DNA from 4 places in the Nocardioides panzhihuensis genome. Region 1 is predicted to be linked to each of the others. Evidence: predicted binding sites of a transcription regulator. Region 1 holds the regulator's gene; each other region holds the start of a gene.

Region 1 (7,311 bases):
TCTGCCTGATCCAGAACGCTGATCCGGGGCTGATTTCGGCGTTTCGACATCGGTGATGCCAGGCTCGTCCCTCACACTTGGGACGGTCGGTCGTAGGAGAGGGCACGGATGCGGACAGACGTACGTCGGGCGGCGCGCGCGATGATCGTGAGCGCGCTGGCTGGTGCTGTCCTGGTGGCCACGCTCGCAGGCTGTGCCAGCGAGGACGACGGCGCGCTGCCGGGGCGGGTGCCGGAGCACGAGACGCAGGTGACCCAGGACCTGTGCACGCGGCTGGCCGCCGAGTCGGTGGCCCGTGCCGCGGTGGTGACCGGGGCCGGCGAGCAGGTCGTCGTGATCGGCGACTCCTGGGCCTCGGGCTTCGGGCTGGACGACCCAGGTCAGTCGTGGCCGCGCTATCTCGACGGTGAGGTGCGGGTCTCCGGCTTCGGCGGCACCGGCTACTCCCGTGGGCTGATGGAGCGATGCGGCCCGATCTCCTTCCCCGAGCGCGTCCCCGACGTGCTCGCCCAGGGGGCCGACCTGGTCGTGCTCGAGGGCGGCATCAACGACTCCAAGAGCGAGCTCGACGAGGTCGAGAAGGGCTTCCGCGACACCCTGAACGAGCTGAAGGGCTACGAGGTCATCGTGCTCAGCGCACCGAAGGTGAAGTCGCGCGCCAAGGCCATCAGGGTCGTCAACAAGATGATGCGGCGGGTCACGGCGGAGTACGGGGTGACGTACGTCAACGTCTTCGACCTCGAGCTGCCCATGCTCGAGGACAACACTCATCTGACCGTCGCGGGCCACATGCAGTTCGGGGAGATCGTCGCCCGGCGGATCGCGGAGAGCCGATCGGAGACTGTCCCCGCGCACGGCTAAGGTTGCCCGAGTGACCGCAACCGAAACCGTCTCCCAGTCGCCCGTACGCGAAGCCCTCGCGGATGCGGTCGCGACCCTCGGCGGGGCCACCCGCGATGGTCAGGTGCTGATGGCTGACGCGGTGGCGCAGGCGCTCGCCGACGAGGAGCACCTGCTGGTCGAGGCCGGCACCGGCACCGGTAAGTCGCTGGCGTATCTGGTCCCGTCGCTGCTCCACGACAGCCGGGTCGTCGTGGCCACCGCGACGCTGGCGCTGCAGCATCAGCTCGTCGAGCGCGACCTGCCGCGTCTGGTGAAGGCGATCGGCTCCCGCCCGGGCGTCGACGCCTCCTACGCCGTCCTCAAGGGCCGCTCCAACTACGCCTGCCTCCACCGCGTGCGTGAGGGGGCTCCCGACGACCAGGGCACCCTGGTCGACGTGCCGCTGGGTGCGATGGCGGAGAAGGTCCTCGAGCTCCGCAGCTGGGCCGAGAAGGAGGCGGACAAGGGCGGCAGCGGTGAGCGTGACTCCGCGCCGCGGCACACCGACCGCGAGTGGCGCCAGGTCTCGGTCAACCACCGCGACTGCCTCGGTGCCGCCAAGTGCCCCTTCGGTGAGGAGTGCTTCGCCGAGGTCGCCCGCGAGAAGGCTCAGAAGAGCCACCTGATCGTCACCAATCACTCGCTGCTCGCGATCGACGCGATCGAGGGGGTGCCGATGATCCCGGAGTACGACGCCGTGGTGATCGACGAGGCCCACGAGCTGGTCGCCCGGGTGACCCAGGCGGCGACCGACGAGCTGACCGCGGCCGAGGTTGAGCGGGCCGCCCGCCGCGCTCAGAGGCACATCGACGGATCCGAGGCCGACGACCTGGCCGACGCCTCCGACGCGCTCCGAGCGGCGATCAACGAGACGTCGCCGGGGCGGCTGATCACGCTGCCCGAGGTCGTCTCGGACGCCTTGGTGCTCGTGCGTGACGCTGCTCGCTCCGCGCTCTCCGCGCTCCCCAAGCCGAAGGACTCCGAAGGCTCTGACCCCGGCTTCCAGCAGGCCAAGGGTGGCCTGCAGGAGGTCTTCACCACCGCCGAGCGGATGGCCGCTGCCGCCGAGTCCGACGTCATCTGGATCAACGAGGGTGGCGACAGGATCCCGCCGCGCCTGTGTGTCGCGCCCCTGCAGGTCTGGGCGCAGATGCGCGACAAGCTGCTGCGGGAGAAGACCGTCGTCTTCGCCTCGGCGACCCTCAAGCTCGGCGGCGACTTCGGCCCCGTGGCCGGATCCCTCGGGCTGAAGGCGGAGGAGCGCGCCGAGCTCGGCGCCGGGGCGCAGCGTACGGAGGACGTTCTGCCGTGGATCGGGCTGGATGTCGGCAGTCCGTTCGACTACGGCAGGCAGGGGATCTTGTACGTCGCCCGCCACCTGCCCCCTCCCGGGCGCGACGGCATGGGCGCCAAGACCATGGACGAGATCGTCGACCTGGTCGACGCCGCGGACGGGCGTACGCTCGGGCTCTTCTCCTCACGCCGTGCCGCCGAGGCGGCCGCCGAGGTCGTGCGCCAGAAGCTGCCTCACCTGACCACGCTGGCCCAGGGCGACGCCCAGCTGCCCGAGCTCGCCGCGCAGTTCGTCGCCGACCCGCATACGGTGCTCTTCGGGACGCTGTCGCTGTGGCAGGGCCTCGACGTGCCCGGTGACACCTGCCAGCTCGTGATCATCGACCGGATCCCGTTCCCGCGGCCCGACGACCCGCTGATGTCGGCCCGGCAGCAGGCGGCCGACAAGGCCGGCGGCAACGGGTTCATGCAGGTCGCAGCAACTCATGCGGCGCTGCTGCTGGCGCAGGGGGCCGGTCGGCTGATCCGCACCACCACCGACCGTGGGGTCGTGGCCGTGCTCGACGCCCGCCTGGCGACCGCCCGCTACGGCGGGTTCCTCAAGGCGAGCCTGCCGCCGATGTGGGCCACCACCGACCCCGATGTCGTCCGAAAGGCTCTCAAGCGGCTCTCCGAGCTGGCCTCTGCCTGAGCCAGCGGTATCGGCTCGTCCTGACCAAAACTCACGCCGAGTCGGCTCGTCAGAACGAGCCGGCTCGGCGTGGGATGTGCGTCAGCGGTAGGTCTTCGCCCACCAGCGATGGGTGGCCTTGTCGGGCGAAGCGACACCGCGGCAGGAGAACGCGGTGCCCTGGCCACACTTGAAGTTGCTGCTCGCGTTGGCGAAGGTGACCTCGACCTTGCGGATCCGCTTGGAGGAGAAGCCCTTGATGGTCTTCGTGGCGATGCCGTCGCGGTTGGGCTTGAGGTAGTAGACGCTCCGGGTGCCGTCGGTGCGGAAGACGCTGACCACGGCGGCGTTGGCGTCGCGACGAGCCACGTCGACCTTCACCCGCAGCTTCCAGCCCTTGCCGACCTTCTTGGGCACGAGGCGCTGCGAAGCGTAGGTGAGGTGCTTGAGGGTGAACTTGCCGCCGATGGTCTGCCGCTTGGCGGGCAGCGCGATGCGGCCGTCGTAGACCGGCGCGTAGTAGGCGCGGCCCTCGCTGTAGGTCTTCGAGGGGGCCAGGTTGGCGGCGGCGAAGCGGACGTACTGCTCCTTCAGGGTGGTGCCGCGAGCGGCGAGCGCCCGGCGGATCGCGAGGGTGGAGTAGGTCGACGGGGCCCGGTTCCAGACGTCGAGGACCACTGCCGGCAGGTCGCCCCGCTCCCTGGCGAAGCGCTCGGAGAGATAGCGGAAGAAGATCCAGTTGCCGTAGATGCCGAGGTTGGAGACGTTGGAGTTGTCGAGCGGCTTGCGCTGGTCCTCGAGCTGGCCGTAGGCGAGGTACTGCCGGTTGTCGTTGATGCTGTCGTAGACCTCGTCCTCGACCCAGGTCGCGGTGGACTCCATCATCCAGCGGTCCTCGCCGGCGTCGTAGGCGAACTGAACCGCGTGGAAGTACTCGTGAGCGGCCGTCACGCGAAGGTTCTCGGTGGGCGTGTTCATGGAGCCGTACTCGCTGGTGGCGTAGTCGTTGTCCAGGACGCAGTAGGCGGTCGCGGCGGTCTTGGAGACCTTCGTCTCCGGCGCGCAGTAGCCGTAGTAGCCCTCGTCGTAGAGGTTCTCCAGGTAGATGTCGACCTTGCCCGGGGTGACCGACTTGTCGGCCGCGGGCTTGCGGTAGCCCGCCTTCACGTAGATGTTGTGGACCTTCGTGACCACGTCGCGGACCTGGGTCGCGTACGCCACGGAGGCCCTGTCGCCACCCTTGCCCGGGGTGTAGTGGACGCAGACCGCGTCGCTGCAGGTCTGGCTGGCCGCGCGGGGACGGGCGAGCAGCTCGCGCGCTGCCGTCTGGTTGGAGCCGTCCAGAGCGTCCTTGGCGTTCCACAGGTCGGCCAGCGCGATCGTCGCGTCGGGGCGGCCGGCGACGTGGCGCCCGGGCACGAACTGCCGCGCGCCGCGAACCGACTGGTTGCGCTTGACCTTCTTGGCCGCCGCGAGCGCCTCACGGGCCGCCTTCTCCGTCACCGGCTGCTCGGCGCTGGTGTTCCCGCCGGTCATCACCGACGCGGCCGGGGTCGACCCGGTTGCGGGCATGGTGGCCGCGAACGTGGCTACGACCATGCCTGCGATCAGGACGAGGGAGCGTTGTTTGCGGTTGATCCGGCGGGCAATGTTTCGCATGAGATACCAGACGTTCGGGAAGGCAGACCAGGGCAGTCTAAGCGCAGAGGGCCGACCCTACACCGGTGAAACGCCTAGACGGGCCGCGAGACATGAGGGTGGTGCCGAGCGCTGCAGGAGACGACTCAGCCGCCGGCCCTGTATGGGCCGGCGGCTGGATCTCACGCAGTGTTCAGGTCTCAGAGGCTACGCAGAACAGCCGTCACCTTGCCGAGGATCGTCGCGTGGGTGCCGTCGATCGGCTCGTACGCAGCGTTGTGCGGCAGCAGCCAGACCTTGCCGTCCTTGCGGGAGAGCGTCTTGACGGTCGCCTCGCCATCGATCAGCGCGGCCACGATCTCGCCGTTCTCCGCGGTCGGCTGCTGGCGCACGACCACGAAGTCGCCGTCGCAGATGGCGGCGTCGACCATCGAGTCACCGGAGACCGAGAGCAGGAAGAGATCGCCGTTGCCGACCAGCTGCTTGGGCAGCGGGAAGACGTCCTCGACGCTCTGCTGGCTCGACGTCTCCTCGGCCAGGATCGGGCCACCGGCCGCGATCCGACCGACCAAGGGGACCATGGTGGCGTCGGGGTTGGGGTTGACTGCGGCCTCGGCGGCGACCGTCGTCTCGGGCTCCTCGCCGGACATCGCCTTGCGGTGAGCCATCACCTCGGGGAGGAAGACCTCGAGGGCGCGGGGTCGCTTCGGGTCCTTGCGGATCAGACCACGCTGCTCCAACGCGCGGAGCTGGTGGGCCACGCTGCTGGTGCTGGTCAGCCCGACCGCGGCGCCGATCTCGCGCATGCTGGGCGGATAGCCGCGCTGCTCGATGCTGTCGCGCAGGTGCGCGAGGATGCGCTGCTGACGCGGCGTGAGCCCGGTCGCGTCCGGCGGCCCATCGGGCAGCTCGCGGACGCGGCTCTTCTTCGAACCGCCTGATCCGGTGCCTGTCTTCTGCGTGGTCATGTCATCACATTAGTCCCTCTGGCACCACTACTTCAAACATCTGTTCGATCTCATCTGTGACGCGTGTCGGCGCTCGAAAATTCTTGGGCGCGCCACTTGCGTTGTTCGAACACGTGATCTAACTTCGAACATGTGCTCGATCGAACACGTGATCGAGAGACTTGTGAACTGGAGGCCGTGATGAGTGCAACCGTCTATGTGCTGCCCGTAGCCGAACCGCCCCGCCCTGTGCGTGAGGAGCGCCGCTCGACGGTGCGACTCACCCGGCGAGGACGGGTCGTCGTGTTCGCGTTCGCGTTGGTCGTGCTCTTCGGGATCGCGCTGATCGGGGCGAAGGTGGCGTTCGCGGCGGAGAACGGTGCGGAAAAAAGTGCCAGATTTCTTGGCCCTGACTCCGCCGCCCACACGATGGTCGTCGGTGATGGCGACACGCTCTGGGACATCTCCGCGAAGGCCATCGTCGGCACTGACGCCTCGATTCGGGAGATGGAGCAGACGATCAAGGAGCTCAACGGCCTCGAGTCCTCGATGCTCCTGTCCGGGCAGACCCTGATCGTGCCGACCGCGCCGTAAGGCTCATTGATGTCCGGCTGCTCCTTCGAGACGACTGAGCGAGGTCGAGCGGCGAGCTTGCTCGTCCGCTCGCGCCGAGCGAGGGAGTCAGCCCGCGCAGCGGGCACCCTGGCAGCCGGCAACCGGGGAAAGTGAGAGTGCTGCAGACGATGGGAAGCGTCTGCAGCACTCTCGCTGTTTCGGGGCCTGCTGTTTCGGTGTCAGTGACGCCCGCGATAAGGGCTGTCCGGCTCGGCCGGCGGCCACTGCTTGTTGCGGATGCCGTGTCGCGGCGGCCACTCGTCGTCCGGTTGGTCGGACGGGTCCTGGGGTTGCCGCTGGGCGGGCATCGCCTGGGTTGCCGCGGGATCCTGGGTCAGTCGAGCCCGAGAGCCGGTCTGGCCGTAGCTGATCGGCGCCTGGTAGGCGCCGGACTGATACTGCGGGGCTGCGGCCTGCTGGGTGGGATAGCCGTCGGTGGTGTATCCCTGCGATGCGTACCCCGGGGTGCTCTGTGGTGTCGAGGTCGGCGTCGAGGGGTTGGAGTAGTAGGGCTGCGGGGTCGGCGGAGGACTGGTCGGCGGTTGGTAGGCCGATGCGCCGTAAGCGGCTCGGCTGCCGGTGTTGCCGTAGCCCTGATCGTCCCCGGGGTAGCCGTAGGGCGACTGGGAGCCCGTGTCCGTGTTGTAGGCCGAGCGACTCCCGGTGCCGCCGTACGGCTGCTGCTGACTCCCGGTGTCGGTGCTGTGTCGGTTGTAGGAGCCGGTGTCCTCGTAGCCGTAGGAGCCGGTGCCGTAGTAGTCCTGCTCCGAGTAGGTCTGGCCCGGATAGTCCTGCTCCTCGACGTAGGCGTTGGAGTGGTTTCCGGCGTAGTCGTCGGCGGGCGGTGGGGTGGGGGAGCCGGTGAGGGCCCGCCAGGCCTTCCCGGCGAAGGTGAAGGTCAGGAAGAGGCAGGCGACTGCTGCGACCGCTGCGATGGCGAGCTTCACCCAGGCGCCGGAATCGCCTCCCCGTGCGTCGGCCCCGAAACCGACGGCGACCCACACCAGCACTCCCCAGATGATCAGGGAGACCAGTGTTGCGATCGCAGGCAAGATGAAAGGTGGCCGGGGACCGCTTCTGGGGCGCGTGCCTCTCCGCGACCCGACGCGATTTCCTCCGGAGATGTTTGTCACGGGGGTCATTCTTACGCATGGAGCCCAGTTCGGTGCCCCTGAACCGGAATCTTTCGGTGTTTGGCCCGGCGACACGCCGTGCAGGCGGGAAACCCGCCCCGCGCTTGCATCGGCTGAGGGGCGGGCGTACGGT
Region 2 (7,311 bases), 4.7 Mb from region 1:
ACCTCGCTCGCCGGCGGGGTCGCCGCGACGCCGCCGGCTCCGCTGCGCGGCCGGGTGCTGCGTACGGCCTCGCAGACGCCGCAGCTCCCGCCGTTGGTGGCCGCGGCCCGGCCACGCCGTCGCTGGCTCGCGGCCGCGGTGGCTGCGGCGGCCGCGCTGGTCGTCGGCGTCGGTGTCGGCCTGGGAACGGTCCTGAGCGACGACGAACCGCCGACCATGACCGCCGCCCAGGTGATGTCGGCCCCGGACGCGAAGATGCACAAGAAGAACACCTCCGACGGCGAGCTGATGGTCGCGATGTCGCCCGAGATGCACATGGTCGCCGTCGACGCCGCCCACCTCGACGGCCCCACCGGCATGACCTACCAGGTCTGGTGGCACACCGACGCCGGGATGGAGTCCGCCGGCGTCATGGACGGAGAGATGTCCTTGGCCGTGCCCGTCGAGGACGGCGACCTGATGGTCACCATGGAACCCAAGGGCGGCTCCGACCAGCCGTCCGACAAGGTCCTCTTCGAGATGCCCGCCACCTCGCTCTAGCCGAGACGTCACGTACGTCGGCCGAGACGTCACCCCGGTCGGCCGAGACGTCACGTACGTCGGCCGAGGTGGCACGCCCGTGACGTTTCGTCCGACCGGGGTGACGCTTCGGCCGACGGCAGTGACGCTTCGGCCGACCGTAGTGACGCTTCGGCGTCAGAGGGCGCGCTGGGTCGCGGCGGTGGCCAGGGCGCGGAGGGTGGTGGCGGCGTGCTCGTCGAGGAGTCCTGAGGACCGGGCGTCGTCGAGGGCGGTGAGGCCCTGGTCGGCGAGCTCGGTGATGGTCTTCTCGACCTGCTGCTCCGCGCCGGAGGAGGCGATGATCGTACGCAGCGCGGAGACCTGGTCCTCGGTGAGCGGCTGGCCGAGCGAGCGGTCGAGGAGGTCTGCCTCGGCGGGCGGTGAGCCGGTCAGGGCCAGCGCGACCAGGACGGTGCGCTTGCCCTCGACGAGGTCGTCGCCGGCGGGCTTCCCGGTGACCGACGGGTCGCCGAAGACGCCGAGGAGGTCGTCGCGGAGCTGGAAGGCCTCGCCGACGGGCAGGCCGTAGGCCGACAGCGCCTCGATCTGCTCGGTCGAAGCCGCGGCCAGGGCGGCGCCGACGTGGAGGGGGCGCTCGACCGAGTATTTGGCGGCCTTGTAGCGCACCACCTTCATCGCGGCCTCGACGTCCGCGACACCGCGCGCCTGGACGGTGATGTCGAGGAACTGACCGGCGATGACCTCGCTGCGGGTCTGGTCGAACACCGAGAGCGCGTCGGCGGTCTCGGGCGCCGCGAACCCAGCGGTACGCAGCAGCTCGTCGGACCAGGTCAGCAGGAGGTCCCCGAGGAGCACAGCTGCGGCATCACCGTAGGCACGGGACCGCCCGGGCCACCCCGCGGCGGAATGGTCGGCCTCGAACGCGCGGTGCGCGGACGGGGCGCCGCGCCGGGTGTCGGAGTCGTCGATGACGTCGTCGTGGACGAGCGCCGACGCCTGGAGCAGCTCGAGCGCGGCGGCGGCCCGCACGAGCGACTCCTCCTCGGCCGGGGAGGGAGCGGGGTGGACCGCGCGGAAGCCCCAGTAGCAGAACGCGGCCCGCAGGCGCTTGCCGCCGGACATCGACTCCCGGGCCCGGCGCAGCAGCGGTTCGACCTCGTCCCCGAGCGGGGCCAGCCGCTCGGTCTGCGTCACGAGGAAGGTGTCCAGAGCGCCCTGGACGCGACGGCGGAATTCATCGGCGTCCCACGTTTCATTCACCCTCCGAGCCTAGGCCACTGCCTACGATGGTCCGATGGTGACCGGACGTGGACGCTCCCTCGCGGAGCTGATCAACGAGGGCGACCGCTCGTTCTCCTTCGAGTTCTTCCCGCCGAAGGACGAGGCAGGCGAGGAGCAGCTGTGGAACGCGATCCGTGCGCTGGAGCCCTACCGTCCGACGTTCGTGAGCGTCACCTACGGCGCCGGCGGCTCGACCCGTGACAAGACCGTCGCCATCACCGGCCGGATCGCCGCCGAGACCGAGCTGCTGCCCGTCGCCCATCTGACCTGCGTCGGCCACACCCGTGACGAGGTCGCCGCGATCCTCGACTCCTACGCCGCGCAGGGCGTCACGCACGTGATGGCGCTGCGCGGCGACCCCGCCGACGGCCCGCGTGCCGAGTGGACGCCGACCGCCGGTGGCCTCGACTACGCGATCGACGTGGTGAGGCTGGCCAGGGAGCGCGGCGACTTCCGCATCGGCGTCGCCGCCTTCCCCGAAGGCCATCCGAGCGCCGAGTCGATCGAGGCCGACGCCGACGTGCTGGTCGCCAAGGCCGAGGCCGGTGCCGAGTTCGCGGTCACCCAGATGTTCTTCCGTGCGGCCGACTACTTCGGCCTCGTCGACCGGGTCCGCGCCCGCGACGTCGACATCCCGATCCTGCCGGGGATCATGCCGATCCTGAACCTCGCCGCCATCCGTCGCCAGAGCGAGCTCATCGGCGCCGAGGTCCCTGAGGAGATCGTCGAGCGCCTGACCGCCGCCGGTCCGGAGCCGGCCGACATCCGTGCCGAGGGCATCGCGGTGGCCGCCGAGCTGTGTCAGGAGCTCCTCGATGGCGGCGCGCCGGGGCTCCACTTCTACACGCTCAACCGCTCCAGGGCGACGCTGGAGATCTTCGCCAAGCTCAACGTCACTCCCTAGAAACCGCTGGCGCTCACCTCTGGCTGGGACCGATCGACTGCGCGACGAGCGCGGACGACAGCCCCGTGAACGGCAGCCCGGAGCCGGGTGTGGCGTGGGCGCCGGCGGCGTAGACGTTCGGGATGGGTGTGCGCGGTCCGAGACGCTGGAACACCGTGCTCCGCCCCTCCCACTTCACGCCCAGAGGTGACCCGCGCCAGCGGCGTACGAGCTCGGCGGCGCCCAGGTCGACACGGTGCACGACATGCTCGCGGAGGTCGACCTTGTGGCGGGCCAGCGCCAGCAGGACGTCCTCCATCAGCTTGCCGTAGGAGTGGACCGTCCAGGCGTGCTGTCCCTCGGGAGCGATCCCTCGGGTGCGTACGACGAGGGTCGGCTCGCCGTGCAGGACCAGCTCGTCGGGCAGGTCGAGCAGATGGTCGGGCAGCGAGGCGAGCCCGAGGTGGAACGTCATCGGCGGGATCGCCGGCAGCGTGCGTTCCACCAGGGGCCGCAGGGCCGGCAGCGAGCGCGGGTCGAGGGCGACCACGACCGCTCCGTCGACGCCGAGATCGATCTCGCCGTCGGTGGTGCTGACCGCGACCGCCCTCCCGCCGCGGAGGATGATGTCCTCCACCCGGGTCGCGGTCTGCACCGAGACCCGGCGGGTGGTCATCCGGGCCGCGAGCACCTCGGCGACGACCCCCATCCCGCCTTCGACGCGCCAGCCGCCGAAGCGCTGCTCGAGGTAGGCGGTGAGCCCCGCCCAGGCAGGTACGTCGCGCAGCTCCTGCCCCGCGGCGACGAACGGATGCCCCGCGACCAGCCGAAGCCGCTCGTCCTTGAACGTCTTGCGCAGCCGCTTGTGGAGGGTCTCGCGAGACCGGAACCGCTCTGCGACGGCCGACGGCAGCGCGGAGGGCTCCCACGGCACCTCGAAGTAGTGCTTGCGCAGGACCTCCCAGTCCTCGCTGAACCGGGCGACGTAGTCGGTCCACTGCTGGCCGATTCCCGGTCCGAGCCCGTCGAAGGCCGCCAGCTGGGCTCCGCGGGTGCCGCCGGGCACCGCGACCGAGGTCTTGTCGGCGAACCGGTGCTCACGGATGACGTCCATCGGCACCAGCTCCAGCTCACGCTCCGCAGGCCGTCCGGACTTTCGGAACAGGTCGCGCATCACCGCGGGCAGCAGGGTCGAGGTCGCCGAGGCGTCCCAGGTGAACCCTTCCTCGCGCACCGGCACCAGGGCGCCACCGAGCTGACCGGAGGCCTCCAGGAGGGTCACCGAGTGGCCGAGCTTGGCCAGCCTCGCGGCGCTGGCCATCCCTGCGTAGCCGCCCCCGAGGACGATTACGCGCGTCACTGGACGGGGTAGGGCTTGGTCGCGCCGTCGGACGGTCCGCCGGGCGGCTCGGACCCGCGTCTTCCGCGCCGGGTCAGCCTGCGCCAGCCGCCGCGAACGGCTCGGACGACGAAGTACATCAGCACCAGCCCGGCCACCAGCATCACGGCGGCGATGCCGGCCGCGGCCAGCGGGTGCTGGGTGGCGAGCCAGACCACGCCGAGGACGAGGCCGTCCTCGGCCACGCTGACCACCGAGTTGGAGACCGGCTCGGGGGAGGAGTTGACCGCCAGCCGCTCGCTGGCCTTGATCAGGTGCGACATCAGCGCCGACGTGCCGCCTACGACGCCGCCGACCGCCGCACCGAGCGAATCGGCCTCACCGGCGAGCAGGACGCCGATCACGGCGCCGATCGTAGGCCGGATCACCGTGGAGATCGAGTCCCACGTCGAGTCGATGTAGGGCACCTTGTCGGCGACGAACTCGATCGCGAACATCACCCCCGCGGCGGTCAGCACGGGCCAGGTGCCGAGCACGTCGGGGATCTCCTCGGCCCCCGTCGCACGCTGCACGACGCCGAGCACCAGCACGACGAGGTAGGCGTTGATGCCACTGGCCCACCCGCTGGAGAAGGTCAGCGCTAGAGATTCCATGGGGACATCTTGGCCTACGCCGAAGATCGATCGCCACGCTCCGTATTTACCTCCGTTGTCACCCGTACGGCAGAATGGATTGATCGATACCGAGGAAACCCCCACGTGGCAAGGAGACCGGATGACCATGACGACACCCGACGAGAACGAAGGTGTGGTCGTGAACGAGGACCCCGAGGCCGCCGTAGAGGTGGCCGCCCTCGCGGCTGAACCCGTGCCGCGGGAGATGACGTGGGCGGTTCGCTTGATCATCGGGCTGGTCGCGTTCAGCGCCGTCGTGGTCGTGGTGATGGTGCTGCGTTCCGATGACCTGGTGCGCGCCTGGGCAGAGGGCAACCCCTCGGCCAAGCGCATCTTGGAGACCGAGGGGCTCGAAGCCCTGATCAACCCGCCCACCGACAACCGGATCAGCGCGCCGGCGTTCATCGCCCCCGCGATCACGCTGTTCGGGGTGATGGCCTGCATGCTCGGCGTGCTCGCGGTCTTCCTCCGCAACGGCTTCGAGTGGTCTCGCATCACGATCACCTTCCTGGTGTTCATCTCCGCCGTGGCCAGCGTCGGTGGCATCCTGACCGGCCCGCCGGTGATCATCACCGTGCTAACCGCGATCGCGATCGTCATCGCCGCGGCCCTGCTGGTGGTCATGTGGCTGCCGGCGAACACGCGCTACATCCACCCGCCGCACCAGATCCGCGGCATGGTCGCCGACGACTGAGCGACCCGCAGCGCTCGTCGACACACCCCGTCTCCGAAACGTCTTGTGACTGTCGGTGGCGGGGTGTAGTTTGATCTTGTGTTCGAACAGATGTTCGAACAACAGGCTCTGGCGGGCGTCGTCCTCGACCCCCGGCGCCCGCCGGAGCCGTCCACTGCGGGGTCGACCGTGAGCGAGAAGGACGACCCCGATGCATCTGCTGCCGGCGACGACACACAGCTACCTCTTCCGCGCGACCGAGTCGCTCGCGGAGGCCATCGTGGGCGACGACGTGCCGAGCAGGTACGCGATGGCGCACGTCGCCGCGCTCCAGGCCGCCGCCGCGCTGATCGCGGCCCGCACCGACCCCGTCGCGGCCGCGAGCCCCGCCGGTCGCCGCCGCCCGTGGAACGCCTGGGTCCGCCTCAAGAAGCTGGCGCCCGAGCTCTCCGAGTGGGCCGACTACTTCGCTGCCGGCGCAGCCAAGCGTGCCGCTGCGGAGGCCGGCTCGATCCGGGCGGTCACCGCGGAGGAGGCCGACGACCAGGTGCGTGACGCCGACCGTTTCCTCGCCGTCGTCGAGGAGTCCCTCGGGCTGATGGCCCACGCCTCGGTGGTCAGCCGGCCTCGGCACGACCGCCTCGTGGGCTGATTCAGGTGAGGTGGGCACAGGGCCTACGCTTGGCCCCATGGCAGCTGGCTCCGCATCAACCAGTCGTCGGGCAGGCGCCCGGACCGTCGCCGTCTGGGACGCGCTCGACCCGGTCCTGGCCTCCGGCTCGCTCGACGTCCTCGACATCGGCGGTGGCACCGGCACCTCCGCCGTACGCGTCGCCGGGCTCGGTCACACGGTCACCGTGGTCGACCCGAGCCCCGATGCCCTGGCCGCGCTCGACCGACGCGCCCGCGAGGCCGGTGTCTCGGTCGACGCGCGCCAAGGTGATCTTGCCGCCCTCTCCGACGTCGCCGACCCCAGCGGCGCCGACGTGGTGCTCTGCCACGGCGTTCTCGAGGTCGTCCCCGACCCGGAGGCGGCACTGGCGGGGATCCGCGAGGTGCTCCGTCCCGGCGGCACCCTCAGCCTGCTGGTCGCCCAGCGCACCGCCGCCGTCCTCTCCCGAGCCCTGGCCGGTCACTTCGCGCAGGCCGCCGAGCTCCTCGACGACACCACCCCGCAGGGGCGCTCGGGCCGCCGGTTCTCGCTCGGCGAGGTCACCGGGCTGCTGGACGCGGCAGGTTTCGAGGTCTCGGACGTCCGCGGCGTACGTGTGTTCATCGATCACGTCCCCGGGTCGCTGCTCGACGCCGATCCTGCGGCGTCCGCGGCGCTCGTGGACCTGGAGCAGCGGGCCTCTACCCGGGCGGACTACCTGCCGATGGCCACTCAGGTGCATCTGCTCGCTTCGCTTCGCTAGCGGCTCGCTTCGCTACGCCGAGTCGGCGCTGGTCTGCGTCCTCGGAGGATCGGGTTGACCTCCTCCGCCGGCGCTCCGGAGGCCACCCCGTTCCTCCATGTCGACATGGACGCGTTCTTCGTGTCGGTGGCGATCCGGCACCAGCCCGAGCTCTGGGACCAGCCGGTGGTGGTCGGGGGACACGCCCGTGGTGTGGTGACCTGCGCCAACTATCCGGCCCGGGCCTTCGGCGTGCGGGCCGCGATGCCCGGCGCGATGGCGAGACGGCTGTGTCCTCAGCTGGTCTCGGTCCGTCTCGACTTCGGTGAGGTCGCCGAGGTCTCTCGTCAGGTCCGCGAGATCTTCCGCCGCGCCACCCCGCTGGTGGAGGTGGTCAGCGTCGACGAGGCGTTCCTCGACGTGCGCGGTGCGATCAGGCTCTTCGGGAGCCCCGAACGGATCGCGGAGCGGATCCGGCGCCAGATCGCCGAAGAGCTGAGCATCACCTGCTCGGTCGGCGTCGCGCCGACGCCGAGCGTGGCCAA
Region 3 (7,311 bases), 5.1 Mb from region 1:
GGTGGTCAGGAGTTGCGCAGCTGCTTCAGGTCCGGCGCCGAAGACCTGGAGCAGGGCGGGCGCTGCGTGTTGAACGAGTTCTGTGAGTTGCTGGTTGGCTTCCTCGATCTCTTCATCGAGAGCTTGAACGCGCCGTGCGAGTCGGCGCAGCATCGTCTTGGCGATGACTGTCAGCTCCCCGGACTGGGTTGAGGTCGTTGGTCGCAGGCGTAAGCAGCGGGCAACCAGTGCGGCGCGGTTGAGCCCTCGCAGCTGTTCGCGCAGTGGTTCGGGAGCGGAGTAGATCAGGCCGTGCATCTGGTTGATCGCGGCCTTGCGTGCTTTCGAGGCGCTGCGCCTGGTGGTTTGGATCATTCGGATCGCTTCTACGTTCCCGTTGCGTGTCTTGGGGACCGTGGTGGCCATGCCGGCCAGCACGGCGCGCGCAGCATTGATCGCGTCTAGAGGGTCCGACTTGCCCTGCAGATACCGGGCCTGACGGTTCGCGCGGACGACCTCGATGACGACCACGTCGCGGCTGGTGAGGTACCGGGTGAGCCCTGCTCCGTAAGACCCGGTTCCCTCGACCCCGACCGCTTCGACCCTCCCGTACCGCTGCAGCCACTTGAGGGCTTGGGCGTAGCCCTTCGCAGTTGCTGGGAACTCGCTGTCGCCCAGCAACTTCCCTGTTCGCGCGTCGAGCGCAGCGCAGTGGTGAGTGGCGCCGTGGGTATCGACGCCGCCGATCACCTCGCGATCCTCGCTTCGATTCGTCATGCTGGTGATGCCGTCCTCTCCTCGTCGGGTGGATGGACAGACCACCGGCATCGCCAGGGCGGACAACACAGAGATGGGCGTGTTCCTAGCAGGCTCCTATCAAGTCACGCCCAGCGTGCCGGTGGTCTGACAGCACGCCACCTCGTGCAACGGTCGACCAATCCATTTCAGGACAGGCGCGCTTCATGCTCGCGCCGTCAATGAGCGCTCAGAGTCAGGCCGCCACACGAGATGACGCACCGACATCCTCTCTGTGGGCGTCGCACCATTCCGGTGGCATGTCGCAGCCTTCGGCTTGGCAGCACTTCTGTTGGAGTCGGAGGGCTTTGCGTTGGATGGGCTGGAAGAATCTGCTGGCCCTGCCGGCGTCGAGGATCTCGCTGTTTCCGCCGAGGACCCAGGGGATGATGGTGGCGTTGCATGCCATCTGGCGGGCTTCGGCGGCGGTGATGGTGGTGCCGTTGATCTCGTCGTAGCCCAATGTGGCGGTGCCGAGTTCCTTGCGGAGCTCCTCGAGCGAGATCACGACGTTGACGACGGTCGCGTCACCACCATGGCGGGGCAGCGCATTCGGGTCGATGGTCTCGATCAGCCGGGCGAACCCCTGGCCCATCAACCGCTCCCACGGCGGCAACGGGGCACCTTTGTCGACGAGCTGCTGCTTACGCGGCTGAGCCCAGGCCTCGACCTGCTTCTTGAACCTCATCCCGATCGAAACAGGGAGGACACCGTCGAAGCCGATGGTGCCGTCGTGGTTGTCCCAGACCCGCAGGGCGGTCTTCTGCTGGGCGCGTTCCTCTTCGGCGAGGAGTGCTTTGGCTTCGGCTGCCTCGAACCGGGCGGGGTCGACCTCGAGCAGGATCCGTTTGCCGATGACCCGCAGTTCCTTGGTGGTGAACTGGGTCGCGTACTCGACCAGCAGCTTCTCAGCCAGAACCAAGTCCTCGACGGTGGCGACCGGGTTGGCCTCGACCTTGTCGAGGGCCTTGGTGATCACTCGGGCCTTCGCCTCAGAGACGACACCCTCAGCGAGGCCAGCGGCAACCAACTCGTACTTCGTCACCGCGTTGGCGAGCTTGATCTGCGACCTCGCGGCACCTTTGTCGACCAGCAGCTCGGCACGCATCCAGGCCGAGGCGTCCTTGTCACCGGTCTCTGCGGCGATATCACCCGAGACAGCCAGCACCCGCAGCGTCAACGCCGCTTGTTGGGCTTGGAGCTTCTCCATTTTGGCGAGGAAGTCTTTCTTCTGGCTGGTGTGCCAGTAGGTCGGGTCCATCGCGAGCAGCTCTTCCAGGGAGGTTTCGATGGCAGCAAGAGCCGACTCGATGACGTCTCCGGGGTTGGTGCCCCAGTGGTCGATGCTCATGGCTGCTACCTCCCTTCAAAGGTGTGTCGTAGTGCCTCCGATTCTACTCCGACCAAGCGCTCTTGAACACCTATTTGTGCAGGTCAAATACGCTTTTAGTGGCGAGCGAACGACATCAAGCCTGTGGATGATAAGTGGCCCGAAGGGCCACCCTCCCGCCCCTTCAACCTCATCCTTCCCAAGCAAGATTCCTCCGCGCCACACCCGGGCCGCCGCCCCGATAGCCAGCCAAATTTTTTCTCGACGTGGTCCGGTGTCAAGGACCGCGTAAGCGGCCGGCGGAGCCGGCGCCCGGAGGGCGTCCTTGACTCCGGGGCAGGTCGAGAAGACCCTCGAAGCCGGGTCGGCGGCCCACGCCGGCCTTCGGGTGGGACGATCCGGCAGGGAACTGTGTTGGTCTCGACACGCCTCCGCCTAGCGGCTCCGGCGGCTCGACCAGCGGGGGCGAGGGGGTCTCGACAGGCTCGACCAGCGGGGTGAGGTCTCGACGAACTCGACCAGCACGACGCCGGCTCGACCAGCAGGCGGGTGGTCTCGCCAAACGCCCTCTCAGACCGACCCCAGCCGATAGATTCCCCCGCGTGGACCGATGGAAGACCATGGACGAGATCCTGGCGGCGAGAGCAAGGTTCGAGAGTGCGATCAAAGGCTGGGCGCCCCCAGCCGCGCACGGCGTAGGCATCGTCCCGTCGACCGCGTCCGCTCCGGCAGCGGAGCATTTTCCGCTGGTCAACGCCTACGGCCACCGCCTCCCGGCGGTCGTGATGGCGACAGTCGTCGGGCACACGGGCGGGACGGCGGCGTACCGGCTGACCCGGCAGGAGCTCGAGCGGGCGATCGAGCTGCTCTCCCCGGCAGAGGCGTACGTCGGGTATGACCACCCCAACCTGTGGAGATGGCGCGACAAGCTCCTGCCCGCGCTGACAGCGAATCCCGAGGCCGAGGTGGTCGCGGTCTTCATCGGCGACGAGCCCGAGAGCTCCTCGGACCCGGCGATCGATGCCTTCCGGGCAGCGTTCCCGGACTCGGCCGTCGCGATCACGGCGGCGACGGCGGGGGCGGCGGTGGTGCGGGAGATGTACGGCACCGACCTGAGCCATTTCGACAAGTCTCCGACCGACTTCGCGACCGAGGCCGACCTCGCCTCGGAGAAGGCGATCCGGGAGACCATCGCGACCTACCGTCCCGACGACGCCTTCGAGGGCGAGGAGACGGGCAGGACCGGAAGCAGCGCGCGCCGATGGCTGGTCGACCCGCTCTGCGGCACCCTCAACTACGCCGCGCAGACCCCGCTCGCCGCGGTGAACGTCGCGCTGGTGACGCCCGACGGCGTCCACACAGCGGTCTCGGCGGACCCGATCAGCGAGGAGATCTTCTGGACCGACGGCACCGCCGCCTGGTTGCGGAAGGGCGGCGGCGACACCGCCCTCTCCCCGACTCCGCGCACCCGCCTCGTCGACATCCAGTCCGACGGGCCGCTCGACCGGCCGTTCGTCGGCGGACAGCTCGTCGCCGACCCGCGCCTACGAGCCGAGTTCGGCCCGCGGGTGATGTCCTCGACCCTCGCAGTCGCCTGGGTCGCGGCAGGCCGGCGGGCGGCGTACGTCACCGATGGCCATCTCGAGGGCAGTGTCCACTTCACCGCCGGCATCGCGCTGTGTCAGGCCGCCGGCTGCGTCGTCACCGACCTCAGCGGCGACCCGATCCACACCGGCCGCGGGATGATCGCCGCGGCCGACGCCGCCACCCATCGCAAGCTCCTCGACCTGGTCCGCCCCCACCTGGACCGGACGGGCCAGACGGATCGGACCTGAGCCAAGAGCTCAGCGCTGCATCAACGCGTCCATCGCAACCGCGACAGCGGCGGCGACCCGGAAGTCGACGCGCGGGTCCTGGACGGTGACGGTGTACTTGTCACGAAACGCCCACCGCCGCTCGACCGAGAGCAGCGGCTGCCCCTCGGCGGACACGTAGTCGAAGTGGATCGGCAGGAAGTCGGTCTCGCTGAACCGCCGCAGGATGGCGACCAGCTGGTTGCGCTCCTGCCCGGTGCCGGCGTACCCAGGACCCTCGATGTGGAAGGTCGAGCGCAACAGGCTCTTGCCGAAGTCCTTGCGGAAGAAGCCCAGCGCCGCGCCGCTCGGGTCGGTGATGTCGTAGCCGGCGTTGAGGTCCATCACCGCGCGCGCCTTGAAGGCGAAGACCGCCTGCGACTTCGACTCGTCGGCGTAGAACGTCACCTGCTCCTTGAACGCCAGCCGCTTCTGCTGCGCGAAGGCGAGCACCTGCCCCTCCGAGCCGTCGGCGTTGGCGGCCTGGGCCACGTACTTGTTGGTGAAGGGCGTGACCTTCTGGCGAAGGAAGAAGCGGGGTACGTGGTAAGGCTGCTGCGTCATGCGCGCAACCTATCGTCGTCAGCGCCGGCGCGCGACGAGATAGGCCTGCGGCGTGCGCTCCCAGTCCTCCGCGGAGCGGACCACGGTCGCGGTGACCTCGAACCCCGCCTCCTCGAGCAGCGCGCTGGTCGCCTCCACGGGGAGCCGGTAGCCGTCGAAGGTGACGTCGTGGCCGTAGGCGCCGATGTGGCGGACGTGCTCGTCGCCGACCTGGAACGCCGTCACGAACCGACCCCCGCGCCGGGTCACGCGGGCGAGCTCGGCGATGACCGCGGGCCGGCGCGCAGGTGGGGTGTGGATGAGCGAGTACCAGGCCAGTGCGCCGGCGAGCTCCCCGTCGCGCAGCGGAAGGTGCTCCATGTCGCCGACCTCGAACCTGAGGTCGGGGTGCCGTTCCGCGGCCTGCGCGATCATGCCCGTCGACAGGTCGACCCCGAAGACGTCGAGCCCCCGCTCGGCCAGATAGGCGGTCACCCGCCCCGGCCCGCAGCCGATGTCACCGACGAGCCCGCCGCCGTCGTTGCGTACGTAGGCAGCGAAGGTGTCGAGGACCCCGGCGTCGAAGGAGGTCTCGGTGACCGTTGGGTCGACGATCTCGGCATAGGCCTTGGAGACCGTGTCGTAGGCGGCCCTGGTCTCGGTGACGTCGTAGGGCTCCGTCATCGGCGCCTGCCCCCGGTGGTCGAGCCTGTCGAGACCCGCTGGTTCAAGAACGCAGCGGTCATCGCCATCACCGACTCCGCGGCGGGGAAGGTCTTCCCGTGGCGCCAGAAGCCGTGGATCTGCCCGACGGCACGGAACGCGACCACCTCGACGCCGAGATCCGCCAGCCGGAGCGCGAAGTCCTCGTTCTCGTCGGTCAGGATGTCGCCCTCGGCGCTGACGATGAGCGTCGGCGGCAGGTTGCGAAGCTCCTCGTCGGCGGCGAGATAGGGGCCCAGGTCGGGGTTGCGCAGATCGGCTTCGCTCGCGGCGTACTGCTTCCAGTACCAGGCGGCCTCCTCGCTCCAGCCGCCCTCCACCGCGTAGCCCGGGGTGCTCATCGACGGGTCGAGGAAGGGGTAGACCAGCACCATGGCGGCGAACGTGCCGGGGTTGCGCAACGCGGCGACGAGGGCGAGGTTTCCGCCGGCGCTGTCACCGTGGACGTAGGCAGGCAGCGCGCTCAGCGACGGGTCGTTGCCCAGCCACTTGATGACCGTGTCGACGTCGTCGGGCGCCGCCGGATAGGGGTGCTCCGGGGGCCTGCGGTAGTCGACCGACAGCACCCGCAGCCCGCTGCGGTTCGCCAGCCGCCGGCTTGCGGTGTCGTGGACCTCGACGTCGTTGAAGACGAAGCCGCCACCGTGGAGGTGGACGATCAGCCCCTCGCGTACGTCCTCGGGGGTGTAGAGCCGGCACGGAACGCCGTCGGCGTCGATGCCGGCGACCTCAGCGACCTCCTCCTTCGTCTCGGCCGCGGCCAGCGTGCGGGCCTGGTCGCGCTGGTGGGCGATGTCGACCGCCCATACAGGCGGCGAGGCCTCCTCGGCGGCGATGGCACGGCGGGCGGCAGGGAAGAGACGGACCATGTCGAAAGATTCCCACACAAGCAGTGGTGGTGCATGCTGAGGCGCATGACAGTGGCTGGGGTCATGGGGACCTCGATCTACATCATCGACCTGCTGGTCAAGATCGTCGCGCTCGGTGTGGTGCCCAAGAACCGGCGTCCCGGCACCGCGATGGCGTGGCTGCTGGCGATCTTCCTGATCCCGGGCGTCGGCCTGATCGGCTACCTGCTGCTCGGGCAGACGCGGCTCGACCGCCGCCGTCACGAGCGCCAGCGGGCGCTCAACGAGGAGGTCACGCGCTATGTCAGCGGGCTGCCGAGGCCACCGCACCCGGAGTCGATCTCGCAGGTCGACTCCGCCACGATCGAGCTCAACGAACGGCTCGGCTCGCTGCCCGCCACCCCCGGGAACCGGGTCGAGCTCATCGCCGACTACCGCGGCTCGATCGACGCGATGACCGCAGCGGTGGACCAGGCCGAGCACCACGTGCACGTGCAGTTCTACATCACCGCCTGCGACCACGTCACCGAGCCGTTCTTCGACGCTCTCGACCGGGCCACGGCACGCGGCGTGAGCGTCCGGCTCCTCCTCGACCACCTGGGCTCGCGCGGCATCCCGGTCTGGCGGCAGCTCGTCAAGCGGCTCGACGCCTCCGACATCGACTGGCACCCGCTGCTCCCGATCCACCCGCTGCGCGGCCAGATCCGCCGACCCGACCTGCGCAACCACCGCAAGCTCCTGGTGGTCGACGGCCGGGTCGCCTTCACCGGCTCGCAGAACCTCATCGAGCCCGGTTACAACAAACCGAAGAACCACAGGGCCGGCCGGGAGTGGGTCGAGCTCACCGCGAAGATCGAGGGCCCGCTGGTCTCGGCGCTCAACGTCGTCTTCGCCAGCGACTGGAACACCGAGACCGGCGAGCTGCTGAGGTCCGAGCTCGCCGTGTCGTCGTCGGTCTGGGTCTCCGGGGCGCCGGCCGGCGACGTCACCGGCCAGGTCGTGCCGAGCGGACCTGGCGTCGACGCCGAGAACAACCTGCGCGCCTTCACCTCGCTGATCTACGCCGCCCGGGAGCGGATCTCGATCACCAGTCCCTACTTCGTGCCCGACGAGTCGCTCCTCTACGCCGTCACCACCGCCGCCCGGCGAGGTGTCGCGGTGGAGCTGTTCGTCAGCGAGGGCAAGGACCAGTTCATGGTCTACCACGCCCAGCGCTCCTACTACGAGGCGCTGCTGGAGG
Region 4 (7,311 bases), 3.2 Mb from region 1:
GCGAGCTCGACGCGCTCGTCCTGGCCGCCGCCGGTTCCTCGGACTCGCTGGCCAACCAGTCCGTGGCCCGTCTCGCCCGGATCTGGGGTGCCCACCACAAGCTGCCGGTCGTGGCCGCGTACGCCTCGGCCGCTCCCCCGGCCACCGGCGAGGCCGTCCGTGCCTTCCGCGCCGAGGGCCGCCGCCACATCGCCGTCGGCATGCTCTTCCTGGCCCCCGGGCAGCTGCCCGACCGCGCCAAGGAGCTCGCTCTCGAGGCCGGTGCCGTCGCGGTCAGCGACCCCATGGGCGCCCACCCCGAGGTCGCTCGCACCATCCTGGCTCGCTACGCGGTCGGCGCCGTCGAGCTCGTCCCTGTCTGACCCGCCGAGACGTCACTCGCGTCGGCCGAGTGGTCACTTCGGTGACCACTCGGGCGACGCAGTTGACGCCTCGGGCGACGCAGTTGACGCCTCGGGCGACGGGGGTGACGCCTCGGCGGTCAGGCGATCTGGTGGGCGAAGATCCGGTCGAGCTCGGCGGGAGCGTCGGCGGTCACGCCGCCGTGGACAGGGCCGGGCTGGAGGACGGTGCTCTTCGGGGCCTTGAGGAGGCCGAACCTCGCCGACTCGTTGTCGGTGAGGGAACGGATGCCGTACGCCGTGGAGCGGATGCCCGCGCCGAAGCCGGCGTGAGCGGCGCCGGCGCAGATCAGGTCCACCGACTCCAGGGCGGCGCGTACGAGGGACTGGTCGAGGCCGGGGGCGAAGATGGCCAGGCGCTGCTCGCCGAGCGCCCACCGGGCGGCGAGGAACTTCTGCTCGGGGCAGTGGAGGACGACGCCGACGTTGAGGAACTCCTCGCGCTCGGGACGAGGTACGCAGCGGAGGACGACGTACTGGTAGGCGTCCATCACGACTCCTGGGCCGGCTCGGCGGCGGGCAGCCACGGACGCCCGCCGTCGAGGCGGGCGCGCAGGAACGCGACGTAGCGCTCGCGCAGCGACTCCGGGGTGTCGTAGCCGGGCACGGGCTCGAGCCACTCGTCGGGCACGTCGGCGAGCACCTTCTCCAGCACCGCGTCGTCGAGCCGCGCGGCCAGGTCGTCGTTCTGGTCGATTGCGTCGGTGGCGTGGGCCCGCAGGACATGCTCGGAGGTGTCGTACGGCTGGGCCGCGTAGCGGTCCGGGTCGCCGCCACCGCCGGGCCAGACGTGGTGGAAGTAGAGCGAGGCGCCGTGGTCGATGACGTAGAGCGCGCCGTTCCACAGCAGCATGTTGGGGTTGCGCCAGGAGCGGTCGACGTTGGCGATCAGCGCGTCCAGCCACAGGATGCGCCCGGCCAGCGACGGGTCGGGAGCGTAGGCGGCGTCGTAGCCGAAGGCTCCGGCCAGGAAATCGATGCCGAGGTTGAGCCCGGCGCTCACGTTGAGGAGGTCCTGTACCTCCTCGTCGGCCTCGTAGCGGGCGATCTCCGGGTCGAGGTCGAGCACGACCTGGTCCGGCGTCGGGATGTCGAGCGCCCGGCACAGACCGGTGACGATCACCTCGGCGACCAGCACCCGGAGCCCCTGCCCGGCGCCACGGAACTTGCAGACATAGGTGCCGAGATCATCGGCCTCCACGATCCCGGGCAGGCTTCCGCCCTCCCGGAGCGGGGTGACATACCGAGTCACCCGCACCGTCCCCAGACTCACGCGGCCACATCCGTAGCGCAAGCGCCAGAATACGGACGCGGCCACGTGACGCCTTGATGGCTCGCTCGCTGGCGCTCACTCACGAGATGGTGTCCTCTTCCAGTCGTCTCTTCTCCTCGGCGACGTCGAAGCGGGGCGCGGGCCAGTCGAGGCCGAGCCGGTCCAGGGTCTCCAGGAGCAGCTCGCCGATGGCCAGGTTGCGGTACCACTTCTTGTCGCTCGGCACGAGGTACCACGGAGCGTACTCGGTGTTGGTGCGCTCCAGCGCAATCTCGTACGCCTCCTGGTATCGGTCCCACAGCTGACGCTCGTCGAGGTCGCCCGGACTGTATTTCCAGTGCTTCGCGGGGTCCTCCAGCCGGGCCAGGAGCCGCTTCTTCTGCTCCTTAGGCGAGATGTGCAGCATGCACTTGAGGATGACGGTGCCGTCCTCGGCCAACCGCTTCTCGAAGTCGTTGATCGCGTCGTAGCGCCGCTCGATCTCCGCAGGGGCGGCGAGCTCGCGGACTCGGCCGATCAGCACGTCCTCGTAGTGGGAGCGGTCGAAGACACCCAGGTAGCCGGGCTCCGGCACCGCCTTCTCGATCCGCCACAGGAAGTCCTGGGCCCGCTCCTCCTCGGTCGGCGCCTTGAAGCTGGTGATCTTCACGCCGACCGGGTCGACGAGCCCGACGGTGTGCTTGAGCACGCCACCCTTGCCGGAGGTGTCCATCCCCTGCAGGACGAGCAGCATCCGCCTGGGGTCGTCGCTCTCCTTGGAGGCGAACAGCTTGGTCTGCAGCTCGATCAGCGTCGGGCCGAGCTCGGCGAGGACCTGCTTTCCGGTCTCCTTGTCGGCGCCGACACCGGGCGCGGAGTTGGTGTCGTACGTTCGCAGGTCCACCGGTCCGGCCGGCAGCCGTAGCTCATCGAGAAGGCTCATGCCTCGACGATAGGCCCGCGACCGGGCGACCGGGGCGGGTCAGCCGAGAACGCGCCGCAGATCCAGCGAGCAGCCGACCATCGTGGTCGTCGAGCCGTCGGGTTGGGGCTCGTCGAACCAGGTCCCCTGCTCGAAGCCGACCTTGGCGAGCATCCGCAGCGAGCCAGCGTTGCGGTGGTCGGGTGCGGCGAAGCAGGCCGTCGCGCCGGGGTAGCGTCGCGGGATCGAGCTGAGCCAGACCCAGGCCGTCCGCGACCCGATGCCGCGGCCGACGAAGGCCGGCTCCCCGATCGCGTAGTCGAAGCCGATCGCGTCCGGGTCGGGGGTGAGCAGGGCGTAGTCCGGTTCGTCGCTGATCCGGTAGTCCTGGCAGAAGCCGACCGAGCGGCCGTTGACCTCGATGACCCAGAAGGTCACCGGCGTCTTGCCGTCGATGTCGGGTCCGTAGTTCTCGGCGACCCAGTCGGGGGTGGGGTCGCCGTCCACCGCGTACCACCGGTGCACGTGGTCCGCGTTCAGCCAACGGACCAGGTGCGGCAGGTCGCCACGGGTCATCGGCCGCAGCGCCACCACGGGCATCGGGTCGGAGGAGAACTCCTTCACCTCACCTGAGAGGTCCAGAGCGTACGCAGGGCGCCCGGCGATCCTCGACGCCGCCGATGCCCAGCTCTCCCCCGGGCGCGTCACCCCGCCGAGGCGCTGCTTCCCGGTGTGGACGGCGACCGGTGTGAACATGGCTACAAGGCTAGCGGCGATGCGTCAGTGGGCGAGGCCGCCGCGGCGGTCGACGAGCGGGGGCAGGGAGGACCAGGGGAAGTCGATCCAGCGGTCGGTCTTCTTGTAGACGTAGTCGGCGTTGATCACCGTCCACGGCTTCTCGAAGATCACCGCGGTGCGGGCCTCGGCCACGTGGCCCTCGCAGAAGTCGTGCACGATCTCCAGGGTCTTGCCGGTGTCGGCGACGTCGTCGGCGATCAGCACCTTCATCCCGGTCAGATCAACTGCCGCGGGGGTCGGCGGGAGCATCATCGGGACCTCGAGACGCTCGTTGACGCCGGTGTAGAACTCGACGTTGACCGCGGACAGGTTCTTCACATCGAGGGCGTAGCCCAGGCCCATCCCGAGGGCCAGGCCACCGCGGGCGATGGAGAGCACGATGTCGGGCTCGTAACCGCTGTCCACCACCTGCTGGGCGATGTCGCGTACGGCGCTGCCGAACAGGTCATAGGTCAGGATCTCGCGCTCTTGCTGCTCACTCACAGATCGGATTCTGGCACGACATCACCGGCGTCATATTCATCGGCAAGCGCGAGCTCCTCGCGAACGATGGCGAAGGCCACACCGGCGCCGTATCCCTTGCGAGCGAGCATCCCCACCAGACGCCGGGTCTTGGTCTGGTCGTCGAATCGCTCCAGGGAGCGCAGCTTGCGCCGGACCATCCGCCGGCCCGCCTCGCGCTCGTCGTCGGGGTCGATCTCGTCGAGCGCCTCGCGGGCCACCTCGTCGTCGATGCCCTTGCGGCGCAGCTCTTGGGCGAGGGCACGCCGCGCCAGGCCCTTGCCCGGCTGTCGGCTGGCGATCCAGGCTCTGGCGAAGGCCTCGTCGTCGACCAGGCCGACCTCTTCGAAGCGGTCCAGCAGCCGTGTCGCCAGGGCTTGCGGGACCTCCTTCTTCTCCAGCTTGTCGGCCAGTTCCTTGCGGCTGCGCGCCTGTCCGGTCAACGCGTCGAGGAGGATCTTGCGGGCGATCGCCTCGTGGTCGGGCTCGGGGTCGTTCTTGGGGTCCGCCGGGTCTGCGGGGCGAGGTTTGCGGCGACGGGACTGTGTTGGTTTCGACGCGCTTACACCGCTTCGCGAGCTCAGCGGTGACGCTTGCTCAACCTCGTCTCGCTCAGCCCTTCGCTCCTCCGTCGCGAACGGCTGGCTCACTTGAAGCCAGTCGGGCGCGGGCCGTTCGTCCACCCAGGGATCCTGGGTGGACGAACGGTTGCGCTCTGACGAAGCCACGGGTCAGTCGGTGCCTATGGACCTAGAAGTCCTCGACACCGGCGGGCTCGGCCACGGGCGCCTCGCCCTCGGCCGGAGCGTCGACCGTCGGCAGGACGCCGAGCTTCTCCAGGATCCGCTTCTCCAGCTCGTTGGCCAGATCGGGGTTGTCCTTGAGGAAGTTGCGGGAGTTCTCCTTGCCCTGACCGAGCTGGTCACCCTCGTAGGTGTACCAAGCGCCGGCCTTGCGGACCAGGCCGGCCTCGACACCGACGTCGATCAGGCCACCCTCGCGGGAGATGCCCTTCCCGTACATGATGTCGAACTCGGCCTGCTTGAACGGCGGGGCCACCTTGTTCTTCACGACCTTGACGCGGGTGCGGTTGCCGACCATGTCGGTGCCGTCCTTGAGCGTCTCGATCCGGCGCACGTCGAGTCGCACCGAGGAATAGAACTTCAGCGCGCGACCACCGGTCGTGGTCTCGGGCGAGCCGAACATCACGCCGATCTTCTCGCGCAGCTGGTTGATGAAGATCGCGGTCGTGCCGGAGTTGTTGAGCGCTCCGGTCATCTTTCGCAGCGCCTGGCTCATCAGTCGAGCCTGCAGGCCGACGTGGCTGTCGCCCATCTCGCCCTCGATCTCGGCCCGCGGCACGAGCGCCGCGACGGAGTCGATGACGATCAGGTCGAGCGCGCCCGAGCGGATCAGCATGTCGGCGATCTCCAGGGCCTGCTCACCCGAGTCTGGCTGGGAGACCAGCAGGGCGTCGGTGTCGACGCCGAGGTTCTTCGCGTATTCCGGGTCGAGTGCGTGCTCGGCGTCGATGAAGGCCACGATGCCACCGGCGCGCTGCGCGCTGGCGACCGCGTGGAGGGCCACCGTCGTCTTACCCGAGGACTCCGGACCGTAGATCTCCACGACCCGCCCGCGAGGCAGGCCGCCCAGACCCAGCGCCACGTCGAGCGCGATCGAGCCGGTCGGGATCACCTCCAGCGGAGCCCGGGTCTCATCGCCCAGCCGCATGACCGAGCCCTTGCCGAACTGTCTTTCGATGTTGGCGAGAGCGGCATCCAATGCCTTCTCGCGGTCACCTGCCGCCATGTTCTTTCCTTCCTGAGGGGCAGACTTCTTCCCCTTGCCTGCCGCTTGGCCACGTGTCTTCGTCGTCATCAAGGCAGACGCTAGACGGGACCACCGACAGTTTTGAACGGGACCCTCCGGCACGGTGTCTCACAGCCCTGTTCTGCGTGGGGCGAAAGCATGAAACACACTCCACCTACCACCACACACTAACCCGAACAAGCGTTCGATGTGAACACCTGTTCGGGCGTGTCGAGCCTGCCGGGATCCTCAGTGGCCCTCCATCTCGACCTGCTCAGCGGGAGTCGGGTCGCCGGCGATCTCGTCAGCGACGGCGACCGACAGGCCGCCGAGCATGAAGGCGACGATCACCGCGGCCAAGCCACCGCTCGAGAACGAGGGGAGGTAGCGCCGGAAGCCCTCCTGGACCGGCTCCGCGCCGTGGTACTGGTGCGTCAGCGCATGTCCCTTGCCCCTCTGGAGCAGGTATCGATTGACCGGGAAGGCCGCCACGAAGGCGACCGAGAGGGCGATCATCATCGCGAGCCAGAACACCACGTTGACCAGACCTGCCTCCATGGCCCCGGGGATGAGCGCCATGACCAGGTTGTCGACCAGCTCCATGGTCGCGATCGAGAGGGTGTCGGCGGCGAGCACCACGCTGAACGCCGCACCGACGGCCAGGCCCGACTTCAGCAGCGGCAGGGTCGAGAGGGCGTAGCCGAAGGCGAACGCCAGCGAGACCGCCAGGGCGATCGTCCACCCCGTGCTGAGCCCGATCGCGGTGCCGATCATCAGCCCGGCGATCTCACCGATCGCACAGCCGGTGAGGCAGTGCAGCGTGGCGCTCGCCGCCATCGCGTTCACGCCACCGCCGTGCCCGGCGTGTCCCCCATGGTCGCCGTGGTCGCCGTGCTCACCATGACCTTCATGCGTCGAGTGCTGATGTCCTGCGTGGTCGTGTCCGGCGTGCAGGTGCCCGTCATGCGACGTCATGTCGCTCCCTTGCTCGTTCGTTCAGGATCTCTATACCCAATTCATACCCCATGGGGGTATGAACCGCAAGGGGGAACCGGGCTACGAGCCCGCTTTGTCCGCGGACGATCGACTCCTTAAGGTGTGCTGTGTGTGGACGGCAGCAGGACGACGGCGGCGGACGACCGGGATGGTCGTACGCGTCGGTCTGCTCGCAGCGGTCGTCGTCACGGTCTCCGGCCTGCTGGCCATGCACGCGCTGAGCCTCCACGGCACCCGCGCCGACGGCGAGCACGCCTCACTGAGCCTGCCGGCCGTCCACGTGGGGCACACCCACGCTCTGGACCACGCCGAGCACGCCAGCCACGCCGGCTCCGTCGCGCCCGGCCACGCCGGAGGCCCCGGAGGCGAGGAACACACGGCGATGATGCTGTGCGTTGCGTTCCTGCTCGCCGCGGGCGTGCTGCTCCTGAGCAGGTTGTGGCGGCGTACGCCGGTGTGGTGGCTCAGCCGCAGCCGCAGCTGGTCCCGGACGGCCGGATCCACCCCCTTGATCACACGTCTGGCGACCGGCCCGCCCTCGGTGTGGGCCTACTCCGTCATCAGGTGCTGAGCGGTCTCGACTCAGCCGCGACCCGGGCCACGCCCGCGGTCCGCAGCTGGGTCAGCGATGC

The links. The regulator LexA, encoded in region 1, represses DNA repair genes until DNA is damaged. The targets are predictions, from matches to a motif close to TCGAACANNTGTTCGA.
Region 2: a site for LexA is predicted at 5,476-5,491, ahead of BJ988_RS05825 (SAV_6107 family HEPN domain-containing protein). Genes of this name have one in related genera too.
Region 3: a site for LexA is predicted at 2,188-2,203, ahead of BJ988_RS03905 (DUF222 domain-containing protein). Genes of this name have one in related genera too.
Region 4: a site for LexA is predicted at 5,877-5,892, ahead of recA (recombinase RecA). Genes of this name have one in related genera too.

What each region holds. Positions count from the first base shown of each region.
Region 1 is NZ_JACBZR010000001.1:5,975,283-5,982,593, forward strand. It holds gene hflX (GTPase HflX) at 1-9, shown strand, start outside; gene BJ988_RS28315 (SGNH/GDSL hydrolase family protein) at 109-861, shown strand; gene BJ988_RS28320 (helicase C-terminal domain-containing protein) at 872-2,866, shown strand; gene BJ988_RS28325 (MXAN_6640 family putative metalloprotease) at 2,948-4,504, opposite strand; gene lexA (transcriptional repressor LexA) at 4,684-5,451, opposite strand; gene BJ988_RS28335 (LysM peptidoglycan-binding domain-containing protein) at 5,632-6,024, shown strand; gene BJ988_RS28340 (hypothetical protein) at 6,225-7,097, opposite strand.
Region 2 is NZ_JACBZR010000001.1:1,243,145-1,250,455, forward strand. It holds gene BJ988_RS05795 (anti-sigma factor) at 1-540, shown strand, start outside; gene BJ988_RS05800 (polyprenyl synthetase family protein) at 697-1,782, opposite strand; gene metF (methylenetetrahydrofolate reductase [NAD(P)H]) at 1,817-2,707, shown strand; gene BJ988_RS05810 (FAD-dependent oxidoreductase) at 2,721-4,046, opposite strand; gene BJ988_RS05815 (DUF4126 domain-containing protein) at 4,043-4,678, opposite strand; gene BJ988_RS05820 (hypothetical protein) at 4,800-5,393, shown strand; gene BJ988_RS05825 (SAV_6107 family HEPN domain-containing protein) at 5,584-6,024, shown strand; gene BJ988_RS05830 (methyltransferase domain-containing protein) at 6,062-6,787, shown strand; gene BJ988_RS05835 (Y-family DNA polymerase) at 6,842-7,311, shown strand, end outside.
Region 3 is NZ_JACBZR010000001.1:828,267-835,577, reverse strand. It holds gene BJ988_RS03910 (IS110 family RNA-guided transposase) at 1-756, opposite strand, end outside; gene BJ988_RS03905 (DUF222 domain-containing protein) at 971-2,125, opposite strand; gene BJ988_RS03900 (inositol monophosphatase family protein) at 2,707-3,939, shown strand; gene BJ988_RS03895 (LURP-one-related family protein) at 3,949-4,521, opposite strand; gene BJ988_RS03890 (class I SAM-dependent methyltransferase) at 4,540-5,184, opposite strand; gene BJ988_RS03885 (alpha/beta hydrolase) at 5,181-6,092, opposite strand; gene cls (cardiolipin synthase) at 6,138-7,311, shown strand, end outside.
Region 4 is NZ_JACBZR010000001.1:2,747,028-2,754,338, forward strand. It holds gene BJ988_RS13080 (sirohydrochlorin chelatase) at 1-362, shown strand, start outside; gene BJ988_RS13085 (DUF3037 domain-containing protein) at 482-892, opposite strand; gene BJ988_RS13090 (HipA family kinase) at 892-1,674, opposite strand; gene BJ988_RS13095 (PPK2 family polyphosphate kinase) at 1,754-2,596, opposite strand; gene BJ988_RS13100 (GNAT family N-acetyltransferase) at 2,636-3,331, opposite strand; gene BJ988_RS13105 (phosphoribosyltransferase family protein) at 3,356-3,856, opposite strand; gene BJ988_RS13110 (RecX family transcriptional regulator) at 3,853-4,557, opposite strand; gene recA (recombinase RecA) at 4,625-5,683, opposite strand; gene BJ988_RS13120 (DUF4396 domain-containing protein) at 5,933-6,658, opposite strand; gene BJ988_RS13125 (DUF6153 family protein) at 6,789-7,250, shown strand.